3 regions of the Variovorax sp. LjRoot290 genome follow, and region 3 is predicted to be linked to each of the others. Evidence: predicted binding sites of a transcription regulator. Region 3 holds the regulator's gene; each other region holds the start of a gene.
What was found. Region 3 encodes sigma-54, which starts transcription at its own class of promoters, with help from an activator protein. Its sites were predicted from a motif close to TGGCANGNAANCTGCTTT; they were not measured.
Positions count from the first base shown of each region.

Region 1: a site for sigma-54 is predicted at 5,098-5,115, ahead of pedF (cytochrome c-550 PedF). Genes of this name have one in related genera too.
Region 2: a site for sigma-54 is predicted at 6,852-6,869, ahead of ACSQ9A_RS31665 (CmpA/NrtA family ABC transporter substrate-binding protein). Genes of this name have one in related genera too.

Region 1 is NZ_CAXURW020000002.1:1,697,306-1,705,165, reverse strand. It holds gene ACSQ9A_RS37305 (Acg family FMN-binding oxidoreductase) at 29-1,192, opposite strand; gene adh (aldehyde dehydrogenase) at 1,613-3,133, shown strand; gene ACSQ9A_RS37295 (DUF779 domain-containing protein) at 3,136-3,516, shown strand; gene ACSQ9A_RS37290 (substrate-binding periplasmic protein) at 3,568-4,419, opposite strand; gene pedF (cytochrome c-550 PedF) at 4,433-4,894, opposite strand; gene ACSQ9A_RS37280 (sigma-54-dependent Fis family transcriptional regulator) at 5,254-7,371, shown strand; gene pqqA (pyrroloquinoline quinone precursor peptide PqqA) at 7,617-7,691, shown strand; gene pqqB (pyrroloquinoline quinone biosynthesis protein PqqB) at 7,760-7,860, shown strand, end outside.
Region 2 is NZ_CAXURW020000002.1:569,579-577,438, forward strand. It holds gene ACSQ9A_RS31640 (FAD-dependent oxidoreductase) at 1-797, opposite strand, end outside; gene ACSQ9A_RS31645 (aldehyde dehydrogenase) at 838-2,316, opposite strand; gene ACSQ9A_RS31650 (LysR family transcriptional regulator) at 2,627-3,568, opposite strand; gene ACSQ9A_RS31655 (ABC transporter ATP-binding protein) at 3,739-4,581, opposite strand; gene ntrB (nitrate ABC transporter permease) at 4,593-5,444, opposite strand; gene ACSQ9A_RS31665 (CmpA/NrtA family ABC transporter substrate-binding protein) at 5,447-6,802, opposite strand; gene ACSQ9A_RS31670 (carbon-nitrogen hydrolase family protein) at 7,024-7,860, shown strand, end outside.
Region 3 is NZ_CAXURW020000001.1:5,325,964-5,333,823, reverse strand. It holds gene argS (arginine--tRNA ligase) at 1-464, shown strand, start outside; gene ACSQ9A_RS26345 (SPOR domain-containing protein) at 474-1,190, shown strand; gene ACSQ9A_RS26340 (thiol:disulfide interchange protein DsbA/DsbL) at 1,275-1,919, shown strand; gene lptA (lipopolysaccharide transport periplasmic protein LptA) at 2,046-2,738, shown strand; gene lptB (LPS export ABC transporter ATP-binding protein) at 2,735-3,511, shown strand; gene ACSQ9A_RS26325 (RNA polymerase factor sigma-54) at 3,526-5,106, shown strand; gene ACSQ9A_RS26320 (phospholipase D family protein) at 5,109-6,713, shown strand; gene ACSQ9A_RS26315 (hypothetical protein) at 6,720-7,064, opposite strand; gene ACSQ9A_RS26310 (GSU2403 family nucleotidyltransferase fold protein) at 7,213-7,860, shown strand, end outside.

The DNA.
Region 1 (7,860 bases), on a different contig from region 3:
CATGATGATTGTCGTCGATAACAAGCCCTCACGCGCGAATCAGCTGCGCTGCCAGGCCACGGCGCGGCGCAGGGCCGACCGGCGGCGCATAACCCACACGCGCCCACATCTGCACGGTCCGCTCGGGTAGCGGCACGGCCAGCAGGCGCCGAATGTCGGCGTGGGGTCCGGCCTGCTCGGGATACTCCTGCAGGGCCTGCTGCAGCGGTTGCATCGCCAGGCCCTGCCCGGTCGCGGCGAGCTGCACCCGCGCGTAGGCGCGTCCCGCGTTGACCTGGGTCACCCGGTCGTTGCTCTCGGTCAACATCCAGAGGAAGCCGGGCGTGGACGCGAGCTTCTTGCCGAAGTCCTTGATCTGGCTGGTGGTGGCGAAGGCATCGGACGCCGGCGCCTTGCTGCGATCGAACAGGCCGATGCGCTCGAGCAGCACCACCGTCGGGTCCAGCATCGACAAGCCGTCACGGTGCTTCTCGATCTCGGCGGCGCCGACGCGCAGCACCTTGTACGACTCCAGGATCGTGCGCGGCGTGCTCAGCTCGATGCGCCAGGCCTTGGCCGCGATGGCGCGATGCTGTTCCAGCGCGTCGGCCCGGTCCGCGCCGACGAAGCCGAAATGCAAGGGGTGCGGCCCCACTGCTTCGGCCATCGCCTTCCAGGCCTCGGCGGGCACCGGCCGCTGCAGGTCGTACAGGCTGCGGTTGGTGCGGCGCGCGAGGATCTGCGCGAACAGCGGGTCCTTGCGCGTGGCCGCATCGGGCATCAGGCGGACGCGCGCCACCGGTCGCTGATCGAGCTTCTCCGGGCCGAACGCACCCTCGGGAAACAGGGTGATGTCGGCACGCAGTCCCCGCTCGCGCGCCGCGATGTCGAGCAGCTCCAGGAAGGTGCCGTGGCTCATCATGATCTGGCGCGAGAACGGGTCGGTCTCGGGCAGCAGCCGGCCAAGGTCGCAGCGCAGCACGATCTCGTCCGGTGTGCGCAGATCCACCAGCCAGGACTGCAGGTTGTGCGAGTGCGGCGCCAGGATCGCGTAGCCGAGGATCCAGCGGCGCGGGTCGGCCTCCGGCCCCGGCCCCTGCCACGGCTCGATGGCCGCAGCGGGCATCTGCTGGCTGCAGCCGGCGAGTGCCGCCGTCGCCGCAGCGAAGACGAAGCCGCCTCCCGCAACCCGAATGAACTTGCGACGATCCATTGCGACTCCTGAGGCCACCTGCCGGGTGGCTGTGCATGGGATGCTGCGAATCTTGATGTCCAAGTACGCAGGTGGCAAGCGCACCGCGCGGCGCGCTTGAGCAAGCTCAAGGTAGGGCACCTCGGCGCCGGGTGGAGGAGCTCGGAGCTGAAGGCCGCTGGCGTGCGCCAAGTCGGTACTGCGCGGCTGCACGTGCAACGTGATCCGTTTTGCAGCAGTTGCTCCTCTACGGCACAGCCGCCCGCTGGAGCAACGACGACGCGCCGCGCGAGGCTGGCGGAAAAACTCCATGCCTGACAACGGCTTGCGTCGTCCGCGATGACGCCGCCGCGGCGTGGCCCGCGCTTTGCACTGAGTCGCTCCGCGGGCCGCGTCGCGTCCCGCCATCCGTTTTTTCAACCACCCGACAGGAGACGACTCATGGACATGGCAGAAATGACCCACCTCGACATTGCGAACCCGTACAAGAAGCAATACGGCAACTACATCGGCGGCGAGTGGGTTGCACCGATCGACGGCCAGTACTTCGACAACCTGACACCGATCACCGGCCAGGCCTTCACCAGCATCCCGCGCTCGAACGCGAAGGACATCGAAGCCGCGCTCGATGCTGCGCACAAGGCGAAGGCGGCCTGGGGCTGCACGTCGCCCACCGAACGGGCCAACGTCCTGCTCAAGATCGCCGATCGCATGGAGCAGAACCTCAAGACGCTTGCCGTGGCCGAGACGATCGACAACGGCAAGCCGCTGCGCGAGACGATGGCGGCCGACATGCCGCTGGCCATCGACCACTTCCGCTATTTCGCCAGCTGCATCCGCGCGCAGGAAGGCGGCATCAGCGAGATCGATCACGACACCTATGCCTACCACTTCCATGAGCCGCTGGGCGTGGTCGGGCAGATCATTCCGTGGAACTTCCCGATCCTCATGGCGGTGTGGAAGCTGGCCCCCGCGCTGGCCGCAGGCAACTGCGTGGTGCTCAAGCCGGCCGAACAGACGCCCGCCTCGATCCTGGTGCTGATGGAGCTGATCGGCGACCTGCTGCCGCCCGGCGTGCTCAACGTGGTCAACGGCTTCGGGCTGGAGGCGGGCAAGCCGCTGGCGTCGAGCAAGCGCATCGCGAAGATCGCCTTCACGGGCGAAACCACCACCGGCCGGCTGATCATGCAGTACGCGAGCCAGAACATCATCCCCGTGACCCTGGAGCTGGGGGGCAAGTCGCCCAACATCTTCTTCGAGGACGTCATGGCGGCGGACGACGCCTTCTTCGACAAGGCGCTCGAGGGCTTCGCGATGTTCGCGCTGAACCAGGGCGAGGTCTGCACCTGCCCGAGCCGGGCGCTGGTGCAGGAGTCGATCTACGAGCGCTTCATCGAGCGCGCGATCAAGCGGGTCGAGGCCATCAAGCAGGGCCATCCGCTGGACCCGTCCACCATGATCGGCGCGCAGGCCTCGCAGGAGCAGATGGAGAAGATCCTGTCGTACATCGATCTGGGCAAGCAGGAAGGCGCGCAATGCCTGATCGGTGGCGAACGCAATACGCAGGTCGGTGAACTCGGCGCTGGCTACTACGTCAAGCCCACGGTCTTCAAGGGCCACAACAAGATGCGCATCTTCCAGGAAGAAATCTTCGGCCCGGTGCTGTCGGTGACGACCTTCAAGACGGAAGAAGAGGCGCTGGAGATCGCCAACGACACGCTCTACGGACTGGGCGCCGGCGTGTGGACCCGCGATGGCGCACGTGCCTTCCGCATGGGCCGCGGCATCCAGGCGGGACGCGTGTGGACCAATTGCTATCACGCCTATCCGGCCCATGCGGCCTTCGGCGGCTACAAGCAGTCGGGCATCGGCCGCGAGAACCACAAGATGATGCTGGACCACTATCAGCAGACCAAGAACCTGCTGGTGAGCTACAGCCAGAACAAGCTGGGATTCTTCTGAAGATGCCCGAAGACGGCGTCAGCCGCGTGTCCGCCACGCCGGCCGCGCAGGCGCTCATCGAGCGCCTGCGCGCCGTGCACGGGCCGCTGATGTTCCACCAGTCCGGCGGCTGCTGCGACGGCAGCGCACCGATGTGCTTCGCCGCCGGCGAGTTCGTCACCGGCGATTCGGACGTCTGCCTGGGCGAGATCGCGGGCACGCCGTTCTACATGAGCCGGGCCCAGTTCGCGTATTGGGAGCATACGCATCTCATCATCGATGCGGTAGCGGGCAACGGCGGCATGTTCTCGCTCGAGCGGCCGACCGGCCTGCGTTTTCTCACACGCTCGCGCCTGTACGACGACGCGGAGTGGAAGGTGCTCGAAGCGCGCGGTTGGCTCTAGCGCCGCGGCGCAGCTCACGCGAACCCGGCAGCAGGCTGCCGGTTCCGCGCGTCATGCGGCTTGCCACGCGAGGTTGCCGTGCTCGAAGATCTGACGCAGCCGGCCGCTGGCCGCGATTTCGTTCACCGCGCGCTGCAGCGCCTGCGCCAGCTCGGTGGCGTCACGCTTGACGGCCATGCCGACGGCCCATCCGTCGCGCGGCGCCCGCGGCGAAGGCATCGGCGCGATGGCGAAGCGCGGGTCGCCGCGCAGCACCGACTCCATCTCCGACGCCAGTCCTGCGGCCACCGTCACCTCGCCGCGCAACAGCGCGCGCGCCGTCTCGGCGCCGTCCTTCCATTGCGTGATCAACTGGCTCCGGTAGGCGCCGCCATCGGCGCCAATCAGCAACCAGCCCGCGAGCGACTGGCCAGGCACCGCCACCTTGTCGGCGCCCAACTGGGACAGCGTCTCGAGCCGCGGCACGCGCTCGAGCTGGCGTGCCATCACGACCCGATCGCGGTAGTACGGCGCGAAGATGCTGACCTGCGGGTTGCCTTCCATCAGCGGCCGGTCGACCGGCACGTGCAGCAACACGTCGGCCGGGCCGTAGCCGAGGTAGTGGCCGCGCCACACCATGTTGCGCAAGTCGTCGTTCATGTTCTCGTCGGCATGGAACGGCAGCAGCGAGAGCCTGACGCCCAGCGATTCGGCCAGGGCGCGCGCCAGCTCCACGTCGATGCCCTGGCCGCCGACGTGGAACGGCGGCATGTCGTGGTAGAGGCCGACCGTCAGCGTGCCGCGCTCGCGCACGCGCTCCAGTGGCGTCGCCCGCAGGTGCAGCGGCGCACATGCCAGGGCTGCGGCGCCGGACGCGCCCAGCCAGCGCAGGCAATCGCGACGGCTCGGTGTCTTGGGTGTCATGGACCCTCCCCGCCTAGAACGGCTTGTCACGGCGCGTTTCGAGGTAGGCCTTGATCGCCCAGATGGCTTCCTGGTTCATGACCCCTTCGAACGGCGGCATGTACACCGCGCCGTTGCGCGTGCGCCCCTGGCGAACGGTCGTGAGATAGAACTCGTCGATCTCCTTCACGCAGGCGGCCTTCTTGGCGCTGTCCTTGAGCGCTGCGCATTCGTTGTCGATCTTGCGCAGGTCGGGCGCGATGCCGCCGGAGATCGCTTCCAGCCCATGGCAGCGGGCGCAGTTCTGGTTGTAGGCCGACGTGCCGATCTTGACGGCGGCGTCGTTGGCCCGGAACGGGTTCTCGGGACGCCATTCCTGGCCGAGCTTCGGAAGCGCCGAAGTGTCGACCGCCTGCGGCGTCACGTCGCCGTGCGCCCATACGGCGGGGCTCGCGGCGCAGGCGGCGATGGCCAGCAGCCAGGCGCCGTGGCGCATGGCCATGCGCCCGCGCCGGCGGCTGGGTGGGGTGGGTGCGGCCGGCAGATTTCCGTTTCGCTTCATGTCAGGTCTCCGTCATGGTCGTGTTGAAAGATGAGCTCGGTCTGCAAACGCCGTGCCACGCGCCGGTGTTGCAGGCGGGAACACAAATTGCCTGTGATCGATTGCCCAGTTGCTCCAGATCAAGCCGCACGTGCGGCACTGCGGCATCCTTGCCACTTTGGCCGGCCTGCTTTGCAACAGACCCGGAGAGCTGTGCCAAAACGCAGCAGTGCCACGCAGCTGGTGACAACGGCCCGGCGCGCGGTGATTCGACGGAGACAACCTGCCTCGGCAGGCGCAGAGGAGACACAAGGATGTCCGCAACTCATCGTGCCTTGGTCACGAACGCCAAGACCTGGACGACGCCGTCGGCATTGCCCTTCGTGCGGCAGGCCGCGCGCACGGAGCTGATCGAGCAGTCGCATCAGCGCTGCGCCGCACTAGGGTTGACCCGCATCGAGCGCCCCGACTTCGAACCCCTGATGCGCAGCGACCTCAGCGTGGCGCGGGAGCGCAACCAGCGCCTGTTCACGCGCGCGGCGCCGGTGATGGAGATGCTGTTCGAGCAGATCGTCAACACCGAGAGCATGATCGTGCTGGCCGATGCCCAGGGAACGATCCTGCACTCGGTCGGGGACGACAAGTTTCTCGAACGCGCCGGCAAAGTAGCACTGTCGCCGGGGGTCAGCTGGGCCGAGCATTCGAAAGGCACCAACGCCATCGGCACGGCGCTGTTCGAGGAGTCGCCCACGGTCGTTCACGGCGGCGAGCACTTCATCCATGCGAACAGCTTCCTCACCTGTTCGGCGGCCCCGATCTTCGATCCGCGCGGCAATATGCTCGGCGTGCTCGACGTCACCGGCGACCAGCGTTCGTATCACCAGCACACCATGGGGCTGGTGCGCATGTCGGCGCGCATGATCGAGAACCAGTGGTTGTCGGACGACTTCGGCAACCGGCTTCGGCTGCACCTGCACAGCCGCGTCGAATTCATCGGCACCTTGCTCGAAGGCATCATCGTCGTCGGCGCCGATGGCAAGATCCTCGGCGCCAATCGCAGCGCGCTGGACCAGCTCGACATGAGCAGCGCGGCGCTGCGAATGCAGAGCCTGACCAGCCTGTTCGGCACCACCGTCCCGGCCATGTTCGACCATCTCCGGGCACCGCTGTCGACGCCGATGTGCCTGAGCCTTTCGAACGGCCGGCAGTTCTATGTCAAGGCCCGCTTCAACGGCACGCCGCGCTCGATGATGGCCGGCCTGGGCGGCGACGAACCGGCATCGCAGGCCGTCACGGCCCGCGAAGCCGTGCCGGTCGACGCGAACCCGCCGCCCCATCCGGCCAACGCCGCGGCCGCGCCACCGAGCGCTTTCTCGGGCCTGCACTACCTGAAGACCGGCGATATGCAGATCGAGGCGATGGTGCAGAAGGTGCAGCGCGTCCTGAACCGCGACATCCCGCTCCTGATCCTCGGGGAAACCGGCACCGGCAAGGAGTTGCTCGCGCGCGCGGTGCACCAGGACTCGAACCGTTCCAGGCAGGCCTTCGTGGCCGTGAACTGCGCCTCCATCCCCGAGTCCCTGATCGAGGCCGAGCTGTTCGGCTATGAAGACGGCGCGTTCACCGGCGCGCGCCGCAAGGGCGCATGCGGGCGCATCGTGCAAGCCAACGGCGGCACACTGTTCCTCGACGAGATCGGCGACATGCCGCTCGCCCTGCAGGCGCGGCTGCTGCGCGTTCTCCAGGAGCGCTGCGTGATGCCGCTGGGCAGCCAGAAGTCGATTCCGGTGGACATCGCCGTGATCGGGGCGACCCACCGCAACTTGCGCGAGATGATCGAGGCCGGCACGTTCCGCGAAGACCTGTACTACCGCTTGAACGGGCTGGTCGTGCGCCTGCCGGCGCTGCGCGAGCGCAGCGATCTCGGCGTCGTGGCACGCCGCATCCTGCTGACCGAGTGCCCGCATGGCACGCCGGAGATCAGCTCGCACGTGTCGGCGCTGTTCAGCCGCTACGCATGGCCCGGCAACATCCGCCAGCTCGCGAATGTGCTGCGCACGGCCGCCGTGATGGCGGCCGGCGCGCCGCAGATCACCGAGCATCATCTGTCGGACGACTTCCTCGAGGACGTGCAGCGGGTTCGCTCGTCCATTCCCGCAGCCGCCCCGGCCATCACAGCCCCGGCGGCGAGCATGCCGCTTGACATGCCCGCGCCGGCGTCCGTGGACCGACCCGCCGAGCCGACCGTCGTCGCCCCGCCGGCCGAGACCGCCTACGACGGCACGTCGTCACTCACGCTCGGAGAAGCCGAGATCGAGATGATTCGCGCGGCCCTTGCGGCGGCGAACGGCAACATCTCCATTGCGTCGAAGCGACTGGGCATCAGCCGCAACACCATCTACCGCAAGCTGCGCTGGGGCAAGGGCGGCTGAACACCCGGGCACGGGAAATCCCTGTGCCATCGCTGCGCGCCACTGTCCCCGGATGGAGCAGTCGCAACACAGCATTCCCCTTGCTTGCCCTTCGATGTCGCGCAGAGCCGGCCGCGCACGCCTGCGCCTAGGGGCAAGCACCAGTTTTTTGGGCCAGCGTTCCACAGGCATGCGTCTTGCGGAACGGCGTGTGTCCTCACGGCAATCCTGCCCGGACTTTGGATGGCAACCCCAAGGAGACTCTCATGCAATGGTCGCAACCCGCATTCGAAGACATGCGCTTCGGTTTCGAAATCACGATGTACATCTCGAACCGCTGACCCGCTCGACTCAGGCGGCGGCGCATCGCATGCGATGCGCCGCCGCCGGTCACACCAGACACCTTCCCATGAAAATTCTCGTGCTCGGCTCGGGCGCCGGCGGCGGCTTCCCGCAATGGAACTGCAACTGCCGCTTGTGCGCCGGCCAGCGGCAAGGCGAGCTGAGCGC
Region 2 (7,860 bases), on a different contig from region 3:
GGCTCCGCGTGGTACGAACCGTACTCGCCGGCGGGTGCCGCGCCGGCAGCCAGCGCCATGCGAATGCCTTCGCCCTTGTTGTAGTAGCCCCCGATGGCCACCGGACGGATATGCTTGCTGCGAAGGCCGATGTAGCGGGTCATCATTTCGGGATTGCCCTGGAAACCACCGCTGGCGAGCAGCACCTTCCTCGCGCGCAGCACCTCGCGCACGCCGTCGGGACGGGTTGTGACGACGCCATTCACTGCGCCCTCCTCCCCACGCACCAGGTCGATCGCAGTGGTCTGATAGCGAATCTCGCCACCAAGCGCGAGTGCTTTCGCGCGCAGGGTTTCTATCAGTGCCAAACCGCCGCCCATTGCCGCTATCCGCGTGGTGTTCTGGGTCAAGAGGTATATCGGCTGGGGGCCGAACTTCAATCCCAGTTCCTTGAGCCATGCAAGCGTGGACGGCACCGACTGCGCAAAGGCTGATATCACTTCTGGATCGGGCAGCGAATGCGCCTTTGCGAAAGCCGGCTGAAGCGCCGCGTCGTCCGTCAGTGCGTTGAGCACGTTGGGATCGATGTTCCAGCCAGCGTTGTGAGCGAAATGCTCTTCGAAGTCGTCCGAGACTTCCGAGTCGTTCTTCATGCGCATGTAGGCTTCGGTCCAGCGCGAGTTGCCGCCGAAGTGCTCTTCCTCCGAGCGCTCGAGGTTGACGACTTTGAGCCCCGCTTCCAGCGCAGTGACCGCGGCCGAGAGGCCGGCGACGCCGCAGCCGACGATCAGCAGGTCGGTTTCCATCTTTGAATTCATGTTGTCTCCGGAGGTGGCGCGCGGGCGCCGGGGTTGGGGGTCAGCCGAGCACGAATGCGTTGGTGCGTGACGGTTGCGTGGTGATCCAGACGCTCTTGCTTTGCAGGTATTCCTTGATCGCGTCGACGCCGCCCTCACGCCCGATGCCGCTGCGCTTGTAGCCTCCGAAGGGCGTGGTGAAACTGGTGGCGCGGTAGTTGTTGACCCACACCGTGCCTGCCTTCAACCGATCCGACATGTGGAACGCGCGATGCAGGCTCTGCGTCCATACGCCGGCGGCGAGACCAAACTGCGTGTCGTTGGCGATGCGCAGCGCATCGACCTCGTCGTCGAAAGGAATCACCGAGAGCACGGGGCCGAAGACTTCTTCCTGCGCAATGCGCATGTCGTTGGTGACGTCGGTAAAGATGGTGGGCGCCACGAATTGGCCTTGTCCGTAGCCTTCGCCGGTGAGCGCATGGCCGCCGAGCATGCACTTGGCACCGCCAGCCTTTGCGATCTCGATGTAGCCCAGGATCTTCTGGAATTGGGCTGCTGTAGCGATGGGCCCGACCTGGGTTTCCATCTTCGCCGGGTCGCCCACGATGGCTTTGCTTGCGACGTCGATGAGCATCGCGACGAAGCGGTCGTGGATGCCGCGCTGTACCAGCAGCCGCGAGCCGGCCATGCAGGTCTGCCCGGCCGCACCGAAGATGCCAGCCACCGCGCCCATCACGGCCTGATCAAGGTCCGCGTCGTCAAACACGATGTTGGCGGACTTGCCTCCGAGTTCGAGCGTGACTTTCTTGAATTCCCGGGCGGCAATCTCGTTGATCTTCTGGCCGGCAACGTCGCCGCCAGTGAAGGCCACCTTGGCCACCAGAGGGTGGCTCACGAGCGGCTCCCCAACTTCAGCGCCGAAGCCGGTAATGACGTTGAAGACCCCCGGCGGGAAGCCCGCCAACTTCACCAAGGCAGCCAGTTCCAACAACGAACTCGACGTGTACTCCGAAGGCTTGATCACCATGGTGTTGCCTGCTGCAAGCGCCGGGGCGATCTTCCATACCGTCAGGGCGAGCGGAGAGTTCCACGGTGTGATCGCCGCGACCACACCCAGGGGTTCGTGCTTGACGTAGTTGAAGACGCCGGTCTTGTTGATCGGCACCACCGCGCCATGGACCTTGTCTGCCAAGCCTGCGTAATAGTGAAACCATTGCGCAACGTTCTGGACTTGCCCGCTGACCTCGGCGATGAGCTTGCCGTTGTCGCGCTGCTCGGTCTCTGCCAGAACCTCGACGTTCTGGCTCACCAGGTCAGCAAGCTCGCGCAGCAAGGCGCCACGCTGCGTTGCCGTCAGATCGCGCCAAGCAGGTGCTTCAAGCGCGTCATGCGCGGCGCGCACCGCGAGGTCGACATCTGCCACCCCTCCCCTCGGAACCTCGGCCCATGCTTTGCCAGAGTAGGGCTCGGTCGATTCGAACCAGACACCGGAGGCCGGGTCGATCCATTCGTTGTTGATGAACAGCTGGTATCGCTTCATGCGCCTGTCTCTCGTGTGTCGATGGCCGAAAGTCTAGGACAATTCTAAAATACATGCAATCATTCTGTGCGGTAGAACGCCAGAACCGTGACAGCCGTGGCTGCGCGCAACCTAGGCGTTGTCATTGATCGTCTTGTTCTCGAAGGAAAACGCTGGGCTCACGCTGGCGCAACTTGCCAGGCACGAGGATCAGCCTGACGCTGCCGCCGGAGCCGTCGTCGGGGATCTGCCTTGGCGCCACCGCAGCGTTGGTTGATGACATCCACGCAAGCGAAGAACGGTCTTGCTAGCGAGCCTCGAACTCACCCCACTAGCCGCGCGGATCAACGTCCGGGGGGCCGTTGAGCCATTCTTGCTTCGACTCGAACAGCCGCCGAAGATACTCGGTGACGGCTCGGATCCGGGCCGAGTATTGGAGGTCATGGTGCACGCTCACCCAGAGCGTTCGCATCACCCTCGCCGTGTCGGCAAGCACCGGCACGAGCGTGTCCTCTTTCACGACGGAGAACTTGGGAAGCAGCACCAGTCCCAGCCCAGACGCCGCGGCGGTCATCTGCGCCAGCATGCTGTTGGACTGAAAGCTCATGTGAGGTCTTGTGATCAGTTCATCGAGCCAGCGTACAGCGTCGAGTTGGATCAGGTCGTCCAGATATCCCACGAACCGATGCTTTGGGAGGTCGGCCAGACTCGCGGGTGTTCGGTAGTTCTCGAGATAACTCCGCGAGGCATACAGATACAGCGCGAACGAGCCCGCTGTCTCGCATGCCAATCCCTGGCCGATCGGTTTGAAAAAGCTGACGAAGATATCGGCTTCCCTGCGGCTCACATTGACGATCGAAGAGGAAGTCACCAGTTCCACCCGCAGCTTGGGGTACTTGCACAGCAGCGATTCGAGGTGGCGAGCGACGAAGGTGGTGCCGATCCCCTCCATCATGGCCACACGCACGCTGCCCGAAGGCTCCCTGTCGGTTCCGCCGAGCTCCTCCTGAAGCGACAAGACCGCCCGCTCCATGTTCTCGGCCTGGAGCGCGAGGAGATGCGCCAGCTCGGTAGGCTTGAGTCCGGCGCGGTGACGTTCGAAGAGCGGGCCGCCCAGGCACAGCTCCAACTGCGACAGCCGTCGGCTGACCGTGGAATGATCGATATGAAGCTGCCTGGCCGCCTGGGACAGGCTGCCGGTGCGGTTGATATGCAGAAACAGGCGCACATCGTCCCAATCGAGGTTGGCGAGGGGTACCTTTTTGGTCGTCATGCGCCCTTCTCGTGCATCGTCGTGTGCAATCTTGCTCCTTTGGCCGGTCGGCCAGTGGTTACTAGATAGCATTTCACATGGAGATGCGCAATACAAGGGAACGCGCGGCCACGCGTGGCGGCTTCTTAGTCCGAGCGCAGCAACTCGGAATGAAAGATCCCGGGGTGAACTCAGCCTGTAGGCTGCTCGACGTGCGCCTGGCGTCGGTACAGGAAGTCCATCAGTGCGCGCCTGCACTCCGCATAGGTGGGGTCGGTTGCCAGGCTGACGCGGTCGCGCGGGCGTTCGATCGGGACGTCCAGGATCTCCCCGATGCGTGCCGCCGGACCGTTGGTCATCATGACGATGCGGTCCGCAAGGAGCACTGCTTCGTCCACGTCGTGCGTGACCATGACGACGGTGCTTTCGGTTTTCTCGACGATGCCGAGCAGCTCGTCCTGCAACTTGGCGCGCGTGAGCGCGTCGAGCGCGCCGAAAGGCTCGTCCATCAGCAGGACCTGAGGTTCCATGGACAGCGCTCTGGCGATGCCGACGCGCTGCTTCATGCCGCCGGAGATTTCACTAGGCTTCTTGTGCGCGGCATGAGCCAGGCCGACCATCGCAAGCGCCGCTTCGGTGCGGTGATCGACCGCGGAAGCGGACTCGGCACGAAACACGCTGCACACGGCCATGCGCACGTTGTCGAAGCAGCTGAGCCACGGCAAGAGAGAATGGTTCTGGAATACCATCGCCCGCCGAGGTCCCGGCCCACGGATGACCTCCCCGTCGCACGAGACGGTTCCTGCGGTCGGGGATGCCAGGCCGGCGAGAAGATTGAGCAGCGTGGATTTGCCGCAACCGGAATGGCCGATCAGGGCAACGAACTCGCCTCTGTGGATCTCGAGGTTGATCTCGCTGAGCGCGGAAAATTCGCCTTTGGGGGTGCTGAAGGTCTGCCGCACATTGCAAACGCGCAGAAACCCGGGCGTGGTGGTCGAGACAGTCGAGACAGTTGAGAAAGTTGGCCGCAACATCGTCTGACCTCTCATTCACGGAAGCTCAACTGCTTCATCAATGCGCCGAGCGCCTGGTCGAGCACCAGACCGACAATGCCAATCATGACGATGGCGACGATGATGCTGGAGATCTGCAAGTTGTTCCATTCGTTCCAGACGAAGAAGCCGATGCCGCTCTGGCCCACCACCATTTCCGCCGCCACGATCACCAGCCAGGCGATACCGATCGAGATGCGCATTCCCGTCAAAATCATGGGAACTGCTGCCGGAAAGACGATCTTGCGCGCGCGCTCCAGTGGTGTGAGTCCGATGACGCGACCGACATTGGTCCAGTCCTGACGCACGCTCGCGGTGCTGTAGAGGGTGTTGAGCAGGATGGGCCAGATCGAGCAGATAAAGATGATGAAGATCGCCGAGGCGCCGCTGTCCTTCAGCGTGTAGAGCGCGAGTGGCATCCAGGCCATGGGCGAGACAGGCCGCAGCAGCTGGATAAAAGGATTCAGCGCCTGGCCCAGCCATGGAACCAACCCCAGCAAGAATCCCAAGGGAACGCCGACCAGCACGGCCAGCGCGTAGCCGCTGAACACGCGCCTGAGCGAATCGAGCAAGTGCCAGGCAATGCCCAAGTCGTTCTCGCCGTTGCGGCGGAATGGGTCCGCGAACAGTTCGCCAGCGCGCTTGAACACGTCTATCGGCGTCGGAATGGCCGAGCGCTCCACGGATGCACCGGGGCTCTTGCCCATCAGCCTGTCGTAGTCCGAAATCTCCGCCGGCGCACTGCCGCCCCCGCTGGAGGCGAGAACATGCCAGACCGCCAGAAGCAGCAAGCCGATCGCCAGGGTAGTCAGCCAGGAGCGTGAGGTCGAGATCGAGCTCTGCATGATCACGCCCTGCCCAGCGACTTCAGATATTCGACGGGGCGGTCGGAGTCGAAGCTCTTGCCCAGAATGGTTTCCTTGCGGAATCCGATCTCGGGTGCCCTGCCGCCGCGCTCCTCGATGAGGCGCTTTGCATCGGTGGCCAGCATCACCTGGCGGGCGAGACCCTTGTAGTCCAGGTCTTCCTTGATCATGTTCCATCTGCGCATCTGCGTCAGAAGCCAGACCGCGCTGGAATAGTGGGGGAAAGGCTGAAAGTCGATGCGGCGCGGCAGGGTCTTCACGTTGCCGAGTCCATCGGCATACCTGCCGGTGAGGACCTGGTCCACGACCGTTTCCGGTTGGTTGAGATACTGGGGCTGGGCAAGGATCTTGGCCATCCCCGTGCGATTGGCAGGCTCGGACACATGCAGGCTCGCTGCGATGAGCGCGCGGTAGGCGGCCATGAAGCTGTTCGGATGTGCCTTGATCCAGGCCTCGGTTGCTGTGACCGAGCAGCAAGGATGCTCCGGCCAAATCTCGCTCGAGACCAAGTGAATGAAGCCCGCACCTTCGTACACGGCCCGTTGGCCGCCCGGCTCGCCGCCGAAAAAGCCGTCGATGTTGCCCACCCGAAGATTGGAAACATACTCGGACGGAGGAACGACGCGGTAGGACACGTCCCGCTCCGGGTCCAGCCCTGCCGATGCGAGGTAGTGGCGGAGTTGGAGCATCTGATGGGATTGCTCGAACGGCACGGCGAACCTGAAACCCTTCCAGTTCTTCGGGTCACGGTTGTCCTTGTGCTTCATCGCAAGGACCAGCGAATTGCCGTTCTGGTTGAGCACCGTCATCACACGGACGGGGATGGGAGCCCCGCCAATGCCGGCCGACATGGCCAGCGCAACGGGCATCACCTGCTGGGAGATGTCCAATTCGCCGTTGACCATCTTGTCGCGAATCAGCGCGATTCCGGCGATTTTCTGGAGGCTGAGTTCCAGGCCCTCGCGCGGGAAAAGTCCGAGTTGCTCCGCATAGATCAGCGGCGTCGCGCAGGTGATGGGCAGGAAGCCGACAGCGAGCCGCTTTTTCTCCGGCACGCCCTTGCTGCGCTCCTGCGCGACGGCGGCAAGCTGGGTCAGGGGCGTGAGTGCTGTGAGCGCGGCCAGCGCCCCTGCCCTCCCCAGCGTCTTGACGAAGGCTCGCCGCAGGCCGCGCTCGGGAAAGAGGCCGTGCAGCATGCCCTGGGCCATCGCGCCGGCCAACGCATCGCCGGCATTCGCGGGCTTCTCCGCGAGGCACTCCTCATCGTCACCATGGGTGCTGCCGCATGCGCAGGGGCCGGTGCGGGAAAGCCGAACGTACTCGTGTGATGGGTCCATAGTCCCTCCAGGCTGGGTTGAACGGAGCAGGTCCGTGACATGGTGATGGTGAGCATGTTTTGTGCAAATGGCCGCCGGGAAATTCGCAAGCCTCTGTGCGCAGATCCTGCATCGACAGTGGAGCCTGCAAAAATGCACCTCTCGTTGCGCTTTTGTGAGTATCTGCCCAGCCACACTGGCAACTATCCTGTGCGCCTCTGCAACGCATAGCGAGACCTGACATGAGTTCATTGCCCCGGGTGAAAGTTGCCGCCGCCCACGCAGCGCCGGTGCTGCTCGACAAGACCGCCACGACCGAGAAGGCGGTTTCGATCATCAAGGAGGCAGCCCTCAATGGCGCACAGGTGATTGCGTTCCCAGAAACCTATATTCCGGCATTCCCCGTGTGGGCGGCACTGTGGGCGCCGATCTACAACCACGATCTGTTCGAGGCAATGGTCGAGAACAGCGTCTACCTGCCGGGGCCCGAGGTGGCCTTGATTGCTGCGGCCGCCAAGCGCTTCGGGGTGTGCGTGTCGATGGGCATCAGCGAACGCAGCACCGCCAGCGCCGGCTGCATCTGGAACTCGAACATCCTGATCGGCGAGACGGGCGAGTTGCTCAACCACCATCGCAAGCTGGTGCCGACCTTCTACGAGAAGCTGGTCTGGGCGGCCGGAGACGGACAGGGGCTTCGCGTCGCCGAGACCCGCTTCGGGCGCATCGGCGGCTTGATCTGCGGCGAGAACACCAACCCGCTCGCGCGCTTTTCGCTCATGGCGCAGGCAGAGCAGATTCATATCTCCAGCTGGCCGCCGATGTGGCCCACGCGCAAGCCGTCGGGCGGTGGAAACTTCGACAACGTTGCGGCAAACCGCATTCGGGCGTCCGCTCATTCATTCGAAGCCAAGGCGTTCGGTATCATCTGCGCGAGCTTCATGGACAAGGCCATGCGCGACTTCCTGGTGGATCGCGATCCGGCCGTGGCAGAAGTGGTCGACGGCACTCCGCGCGGCGCGTCGATGTTCGTGGACCCGACCGGCACGCAAGTCGGCGACACGCTCCAGAATGAGGAGGGG
Region 3 (7,860 bases):
GCACCGACGCCGTGCGCTTCTTCCTCCTGAGCCGCAAGCCCGACACCGAATACACCTTCGACATCGACCTCGCGCTGGCGCAGAACAACGACAACCCGGTCTACTACGTGCAGTACGCGCATGCGCGCATCTGCTCGGTGCTGGCGGCCTGGGGCGGCGATGCGGCCGCGCTGGCGGATGTCGAGCTCGCGCCGCTGCAAAGCCCGGCCGCGCAGGCGCTGCTGCTGCTGCTGGCCAGGTACCCCGACATGCTCGCGGCCGCGGCCAAGGATTTTGCGCCACACGACGTCACCTTCTACCTGCGCGAACTGGCTGCCTGCTACCACAGCTACTACGACGCCGAGCGCATCCTGGTGGACGAGGAGCCGGTCAAGCGGGCCCGCCTGTCGCTGGTCGCGGCCACCGCGCAGGTGCTGCACAATGGGCTGGCAATTCTCGGCGTGAGCGCGCCGCGCAAGATGTGATTTCGAACCATGACTAAAAGACAGAGCGGCAACATCGTCATTGGGCTGATCGTCGGCCTGGTGCTGGGGCTGGGCGTGGCGCTGGGCATCGCGGTCTATGTGACCAAGGTGCCGATCCCCTTCATGACCAAGACCCAGCGCGGCGGCCCCGAGCAAGACGAAGCCGAGGCGCGCAAGAACCGCGACTGGGACCCCAACGGCCCGCTCGCCGGCAAGGCAGGCGCCGCCCGCCCGCAGGCACCCGCGACGCCCGCACCGCCCCAGCCTGCCACGGCGGGGGCGCCCACGCCGCCGACCGCGCCGGCGCCCGTGGTGGTGCCACCCGGCGCGCAGCAGCAACAGCCACAGCGCGCCGGACGGCCGCCCCTGCCGGCCGAAGCCAACGCGGTGCCGCCATCGAACGACCCGATCGGCGATCTCGCGCGGGCACGTTCGGGTGCCAGCCCCGGCGCCACCACCGCCGCCGCGGCGCCCAGCGCCAGCACCGATCCTTTCATGTATTTCGTCCAGGCCGGCGCCTTCCGCACCCCCGAGGACGCCGAGGCGCAGCGCGCCAAGCTTTCGCTGATGGGCGTGGAAGCGCGCATCACCGAGCGCGAGCAGGCCGGCCGCACCGTCTACCGCGTGCGCGCGGGGCCTTTCAACAAGAAGGAAGATGCGGACCGGCTCAAGGAGCGGCTCGACGGCGGTGGCCTCGAATCTGCCTTGGTGCGCGTCCAGCGCTGAGCCTTCATCCATACTCAAGCTCGCCGGTCCGGGAACTCCGGGCCAGCCGCGGGCTCTGTCAGCCGCACAGGAGAACTTCTTAATATGAAACGTCGTGACTTTTCGCTGGCCGCCACTTCGCTGGGGCTTCTTCCCTTCGCCTCACCTTCGCACGCCCAGGCGCTCGCGCCCAAGGCGGGCACCGACTACGCCGTGCTCGACAAGCGCGTGCCGGTCGACGCGCCGGCCGGCAAGGTCGAGGTGATCGAGTTCTTCTGGTACAGCTGCCCGCATTGCAACGCCTTCGAGCCGACGCTCGAGACCTGGATCAAGAAGCTGCCCGCCCACGTGTCTTTCAAGCGCGTGCCGGTCGCCTTCCAGCCCAGCTTCCAGCCGCAGCAGCGGCTCTACTACGCGCTGGAAGCGATGGGCAAGGTCGACGAATACCAGCGCAAGGTGTTCGCCGCGATCCACCAGCAGCGCCAGAACCTCTCAGGCGAGCAGCAGATCATCGACTGGGCCGCGGCCAACGGCCTCGACAAGGCCAAGTTCACCGAGAACTTCAAGTCCTTCAGCGTGGCGAGCAAGATCCAGCGCGCCAAGCAGCTGCAGGAGGCTTACCAAGTGGCCGGCGTGCCCGCGATGGGCATCGCGGGCAGGTGGTATACGGACGGCGAACTCGCGCGCAGCATGGACCGCGCGCTGCAGGTCACTGACTTCCTGGTCGGCGAAGCGCGCAAGAGCGCGTAAAAAAGCGCCTCCCGCCGCTCGTCGCGGCAACCAGCAGGAAGCCCGCTTCGGCGGGCTTTTTCATCCGCCGGCGGAAACCGGATCCATGAGGCCGCATACAATCGCCCAGCAAGTTTCGTGCCTTTTATGACATCGTTACATTCCTCCTCCGTTTCTCGCCACCTTTGTCGCGCTTTCGTATTCGCCTTGGGCGTGGCCGGCCTCGTGTCGGCGGCGCAGGCCGAGAAGGCGGACCGCACCAAGCCGATGAACATCGAGGCCGACGCCATGCGCTACGACGACCTCAAGCAGACCAGCGTCTTCACCGGCAACGTGGTGGTGACCAAGGGCACCATCATCATCCGCGGCATCCGCATCGACGTGCGGCAGGATCCCGAGGGCTACCAGTACGGCATCGTCACGGCCGCGCCCGGCAAGCTGGCCTATTTCAAGCAGAAGCGCGACGCCGGCCCCGACGAGTGGATCGAGGGCGAGTCGGAAGTCATCGAGTACGACAGCCGCGCCGACAACGTGAAGTTCATCCGCCGTGCGGTGATGCGTCGCCTGGTCGGCGCGACACCCAACGACGAAAGCAGCGGACCCTTGATCGTCTACGACCAGAGCAACGACACCTTCACCGTCAACGGCTCGCCGCTGCCGCCCAATGCGGGCGTGGCGACCCAGCCCGGCGGCCGCGTCAAGGCCATCCTCACGCCCAAGGCGGCCGCCTCGGCGCCCGCTGCCGGGTCCGCCAGGCCGGCGGCGCCGGCCGCCTCCGCGCCGGCGTCCGGAACGGGCCTGCGCTCGACCACCACGCTCGGCGGAGAGCAGCGCAAGTGAGCGGCGGCAACGAAGTCCTGGGCAGCCGCCTCGAGGCGCGCGGCCTGCAGAAGAGCTACGGCAGCCGCAAGGTCGTCAAGGACGTCTCGCTCGGCGTGCAAAAGGGCGAGGTGGTCGGCCTGCTGGGGCCCAACGGCGCGGGCAAGACCACCTCCTTCTACATGATCGTCGGGCTGGTTCGGGCGGATGCGGGCGAGATCAGCATCGACGGCGAACCGATCGCGCACATGCCGATCCACCGCCGCGCCCGCATGGGCTTGAGCTACCTGCCGCAGGAAGCGTCGATCTTCCGCAAGCTCACGGTCGAGGAGAACGTGCGCGCCGTGCTCGAGCTGCAGCGCGAACCCGACGACGCGGGCCGGCCGGTGCCGCTGTCGAAGCAGCGCATTGAGGAGCGCCTCGGCGAACTGCTGCACGACCTGCGCGTCGACCATCTGCGCGATTCGCCGGCGCTGGCGCTGTCGGGTGGCGAGCGCCGCCGCGTCGAGATCGCGCGGGCGCTGGCCACGCAGCCGCGCTTCATCCTGCTGGACGAGCCCTTCGCCGGCATCGACCCGATCGCGGTGATCGAGATCCAGCGGATCATCAGTTTCCTGAAGGAACGCGGCATCGGCGTGCTCATCACCGACCACAACGTGCGCGAGACGCTGGGCATCTGCGATCACGCCTTCATCATCAGCGACGGGCATGTGCTGGCACAAGGCACGCCTTCGGAGATCGTCGACAACGCCGAGGTACGACGCGTGTACCTGGGCGAGCATTTCCGGATGTAGGGGACCGTACTTCGATGAAGCAAGGGCTCTCGCTGCGCGTTTCCCAGCACCTGGCGCTCACGCCGCAGCTGCAGCAGTCGATCCGGCTGCTGCAGCTCTCCACGCTCGAATTGAGCCAGGAAGTGGAGCAGATGCTCGACGAGAACCCGTTCCTCGAACGCACGGCCGAAGAGGCGCCGCGCGAGGAGTTCGGTCTCGAGGCGGCCGATGCGCCGGTGCGCGACGAAGACCGCCAGGCCGAGGGCGAGGCTGACTTCGTCCCCGGCTCGGCCGCGGCGCCGGCCGAGGTGGCGGTCGCCGCCAACGGCGATGCCGAAGCGGCTGCGCCCGCCGACAGCGAACCCGACTGGGAGGGCGACGGTACGGTCGACCTCGCGCCCGACGACAGCGAGTGGGGCGGCGATGCGCCCGCGCGCGCCAACAACCTCGGCGACGACGAGCGCACCGATGCGACCGAGCTCGCGCGCAGCCAGGAATCGCTGCAGTCCTTCTTGCACCGGCAGGCGCTGTCGCTGCGCCTGAACGAGAACGACTGCGCCGCGCTGCGCTTCCTGATCGAATCGCTCAACGACGACGGCTACCTCGAGGATTCGCTGCCGGCGCTGGCCTCGGGCCTCGCGGGCGACGACAACGACCAGTTCGACGAACTGGTGCATCACTTCCAGGTCGCGCTGGGCCTGCTGCAGAGTTTGGAGCCGGCCGGCGTCGGCGCCCGCAGCCTCGGCGAATGCCTGACCATCCAGCTGCGCCAGCTGGCGAGCGCCAAGGAGAGCGAGGAGGAGGCCCAGGTGCGCAAGACCGCCATCGCGATCTGCAAGCAGCCGATGGAGCTGCTCGCGCGGCGCGACTTCAAGCGCCTGGCCACGCTCACGCGCAGCAACGAAGACGAGGTGCGCGCCGCACTGCAGCTGATCGCCAGGCTCGAGCCCAAGCCGGGGCGCCGCTTCGTCGACGTCGAGCGCAACATCGTCGTGCCCGACGTGATCGTCACGCGCATCGGCCACGGCACCAACGCGAAGTTCCGCGTCATGCTCAATCCCGAGGTCATGCCGCGGCTGCGCGTGCACGACATCTATGCCGGCGCGCTCAAGCAGCACAAGGGCGAGGGCAGCCAGGCGCTGTCGCAGCGGCTGCAGGAAGCGCGCTGGTTCATCAAGAACATCCAGCAACGCTTCGACACCATCCTCAGGGTCTCCAACGCGATCGTCGAGCGGCAGAAGAGCTACTTCGTGCACGGCGAGCTCGCGATGCGGCCGCTGGTGCTGCGCGAGATCGCCGACGAGCTGGGCCTGCACGAATCCACCATCAGCCGCGTGACCACCGCCAAGTACATGGCCACGCCCTACGGCACCGTCGAGCTCAAGTACTTCTTCGGCTCGGCGCTCGGCACCGAAACCGGCGGCAACGCCTCCAGCACCGCGGTGCGCGCGCTGATCAAGCAGTTCGTGAGCGCCGAGGACGTGAGGAAGCCGCTGTCCGACAGCCAGGTGTCCGAGATGCTCAAGGAGCAGGGCATCGAGTGCGCGCGCCGCACGGTGGCCAAGTACCGCGAGGCGCTGCGCATCGCGCCTGCGAACCTGCGCAAGGCACTCTAGCGATGAGTCGCCGTCCGAGTCCGCTACCAAGCTGGATTCGCCTCGGCCTGGCCTTGATGGCGGTGCTTCTTCTCGCCAGCGGCTGCGCGATGCTGCCGGCCGAATTCGAGCGCACGCCGTCCAAGGCGATGCCCTTGTCCACCGGCACCGTGCTGGGCCGCATCGCCAAGGCCTCGCAGCCGGATGCGGACCTCAGCGGCTTCCGGCTCATGCCCAGCGGCGACTTCGCGCTCAACACGCGGCTCGAGCTCGCGCGCCGCGCCGAGCGCACGCTCGACGTCCAGTACTACCAGATCGACAACGACGAGACCGGCCGCTACCTGCTGCGCACGCTGCGCGACGCGGCCCAGCGCGGCGTGCGCGTGCGGCTCCTGATGGACGATCTCTACACTGCGGGCGAGGACGAGCTGCTGCTCGCGCTGGCCGCCACGCCCAACCTCGAGCTGCGGCTCTTCAACCCGTTTCCGGCCGGGCGCGGCAGCATGCTCAGGCGCTTCTCGGCCTCGCTTTTCGACTTCAGCCGCGTCAACCGGCGCATGCACAACAAGCTCTTCATCGCCGACGGCGCGATGGCGGTAGCCGGCGGGCGCAACATCGGCAACCCGTACTTCACGCAGACGGCCGGCGCGAACTTCATCGACCTCGACACCTTCGTCGCCGGCGCCCTGATCCCGCGCCTTTCCAGCCTGTTCGACCTGTACTGGAACAGCGAGCACGTACGGCCGATCGAAACCGTGGTCGCGCCCACGCTCGCGCGGGAGGAACGACAGCGGCGCTTCGAGGAGCTGACTGCCCCGGCCACCACCCCGGCACCACGTCCGCCGGCGCCCAACGACCTGCTGGGCTACAGCCCGATCGTCGAGAACCTCAACGCCGGCAAGCTCGACCTCATCTGGACCACCGCCGAGGCGTATGCCGATTCGCCCGAGCGCGTGATCGGCAAACAGGTCACTTACGGCGGCGTGCCGCTGCTCGACGTCGACAGCGTGCGCTACAACGTGGTCGAGCAGATGCGGCGCGGGCGTTCCGACGTGACGCTGGTGTCGCCCTACCTGATCCCCGGCAAGGAGGGGCTGGAGGTGCTGCGCGAGATCCGCCGGCGCGGCATGAAGATCAGCGTGGTCACCAACTCGCTGGCCGCCACCGACGAGCCCGTGGTCCACACCGGCTACCGCCGCTACCGGGCCGACATGCTGCGGCTCGGCGCCGAGATCCACGAGCTGAGCTCGGTGCGCACGCGGCGCAGCGTGCGCCTGGGCCTGTTCGGCACGCAGATCGGACGCCTGCACGCCAAGTCGGCCGTGATCGACGGGCGCACGCTCTTCGTCGGCTCGATGAATTTCGACCCGCGCTCGGAAGTGCACAACACCGAGATCGGCCTCTTCATCTTCAGCCGCGAGATGGCGCAGCAGGTGCTGAAGCTGGTCGAGGTGCTCAAGCAGCAGGGCGCCTACAAGGTGCGCTTCGCGCCCGGCACCGAGAAAATGGAATGGGTGAGCGAGGAGGCCGGCGTCGAACAGGTGCTCACCAGCGAGCCCGATGCGGGCTTCTGGGACCACCTGATGCTTGAGCTGCTGGCGCCGCTGGCGCCGGAGAGCCTGCTCTAGACCTCATCAGTAGCGATAACGGTCATAACGGTCATAACGGTCATGGCGGTAGTGATGGCGATCACCGTGCCGGTACTCGTCGCGGTATTCATGGCGGTAGAAGTGCCGCGGCGGCGGGCGGTGGTAGTCATACACGGGAGCCGGACGGTAGTGCCGCGGCGGCGTGTCGTAGTAGACCGGCGCCGGGGCATAGTGGACCGGGCTGGCAATGCCGACGGCGACCCCTGGCACATGGATGCCCACCGACACGGCCAGGTCCCTGGCGCTGGCGGACGTGGCGCCCAGCACGGCTGCGGCGGAGAAGGCGCCGGCGGCGATCCACTTGAAGAAACGGGTGTGCGCGATGTTCATGAAGAAACTCCTGAAGGCATGAAGTGCCGTTGGGGTCATTGCACCCGGCCCGCGTAAAGCAGGACCCGCCTTCTCCGTGAAGCTTGTTGCTGAATGTTGCAGCGCGGACGTACAACGCAGGAGCGGACTTACCACATAAAATGCAGTTTTGTGGGGTAAGAAATCCATGCCTGTCCAGCACGCCCTGTACCGCATGCATGAGCTGGCTTTCCGCACGCAGTACGCCGAGCTCAAGGAACGCACTGCGTCTGCGGGCCGCCTTCTTCAAGGAACGCCCGGGAGCCTTCAGTTGCGCCGGGGGACAGGCTATGCCTACTGGTATCGGGTCTTCTATCCGGCGCCTGGCAAGAAGGCCGAGCAGATCGTCTGCAAAGACGGGGACACCGCGGCACTCGACGAAGTGTCCCGCGAGATCGAGTTCGCCCAATGGACAAGCGCCCAGGTGAGAAATCTCAGGAAGCTCGATTTCCAGGTGGCGGACAAAGGCGTGGCGAGCGTGCTGGTCGAGCTTCACAACGCGGGCATCCTGGGCGCGTGCCTCGCACTGGTCGGAACCTTGGGCTTCATGGCCTGGTTGAACGAACTCGGAGCGATGGCGGTATCGGCCCGCACGCAGGACGTCGACATTGCCGCCCGGCAAAAGCTGAGGCTTGCAGCGCCGGCGTCGTTTCTTGAAGCGATGGAAGCCACCAGGCTTGGTTTTCATCCTGTTCCCGGGACGCCAAGCCAGGCGCCCTCGACCTCCGTGAAGCTCAAGGGCAGGGATGGATTGCGAGTCGACGTTCTGACGCATGGC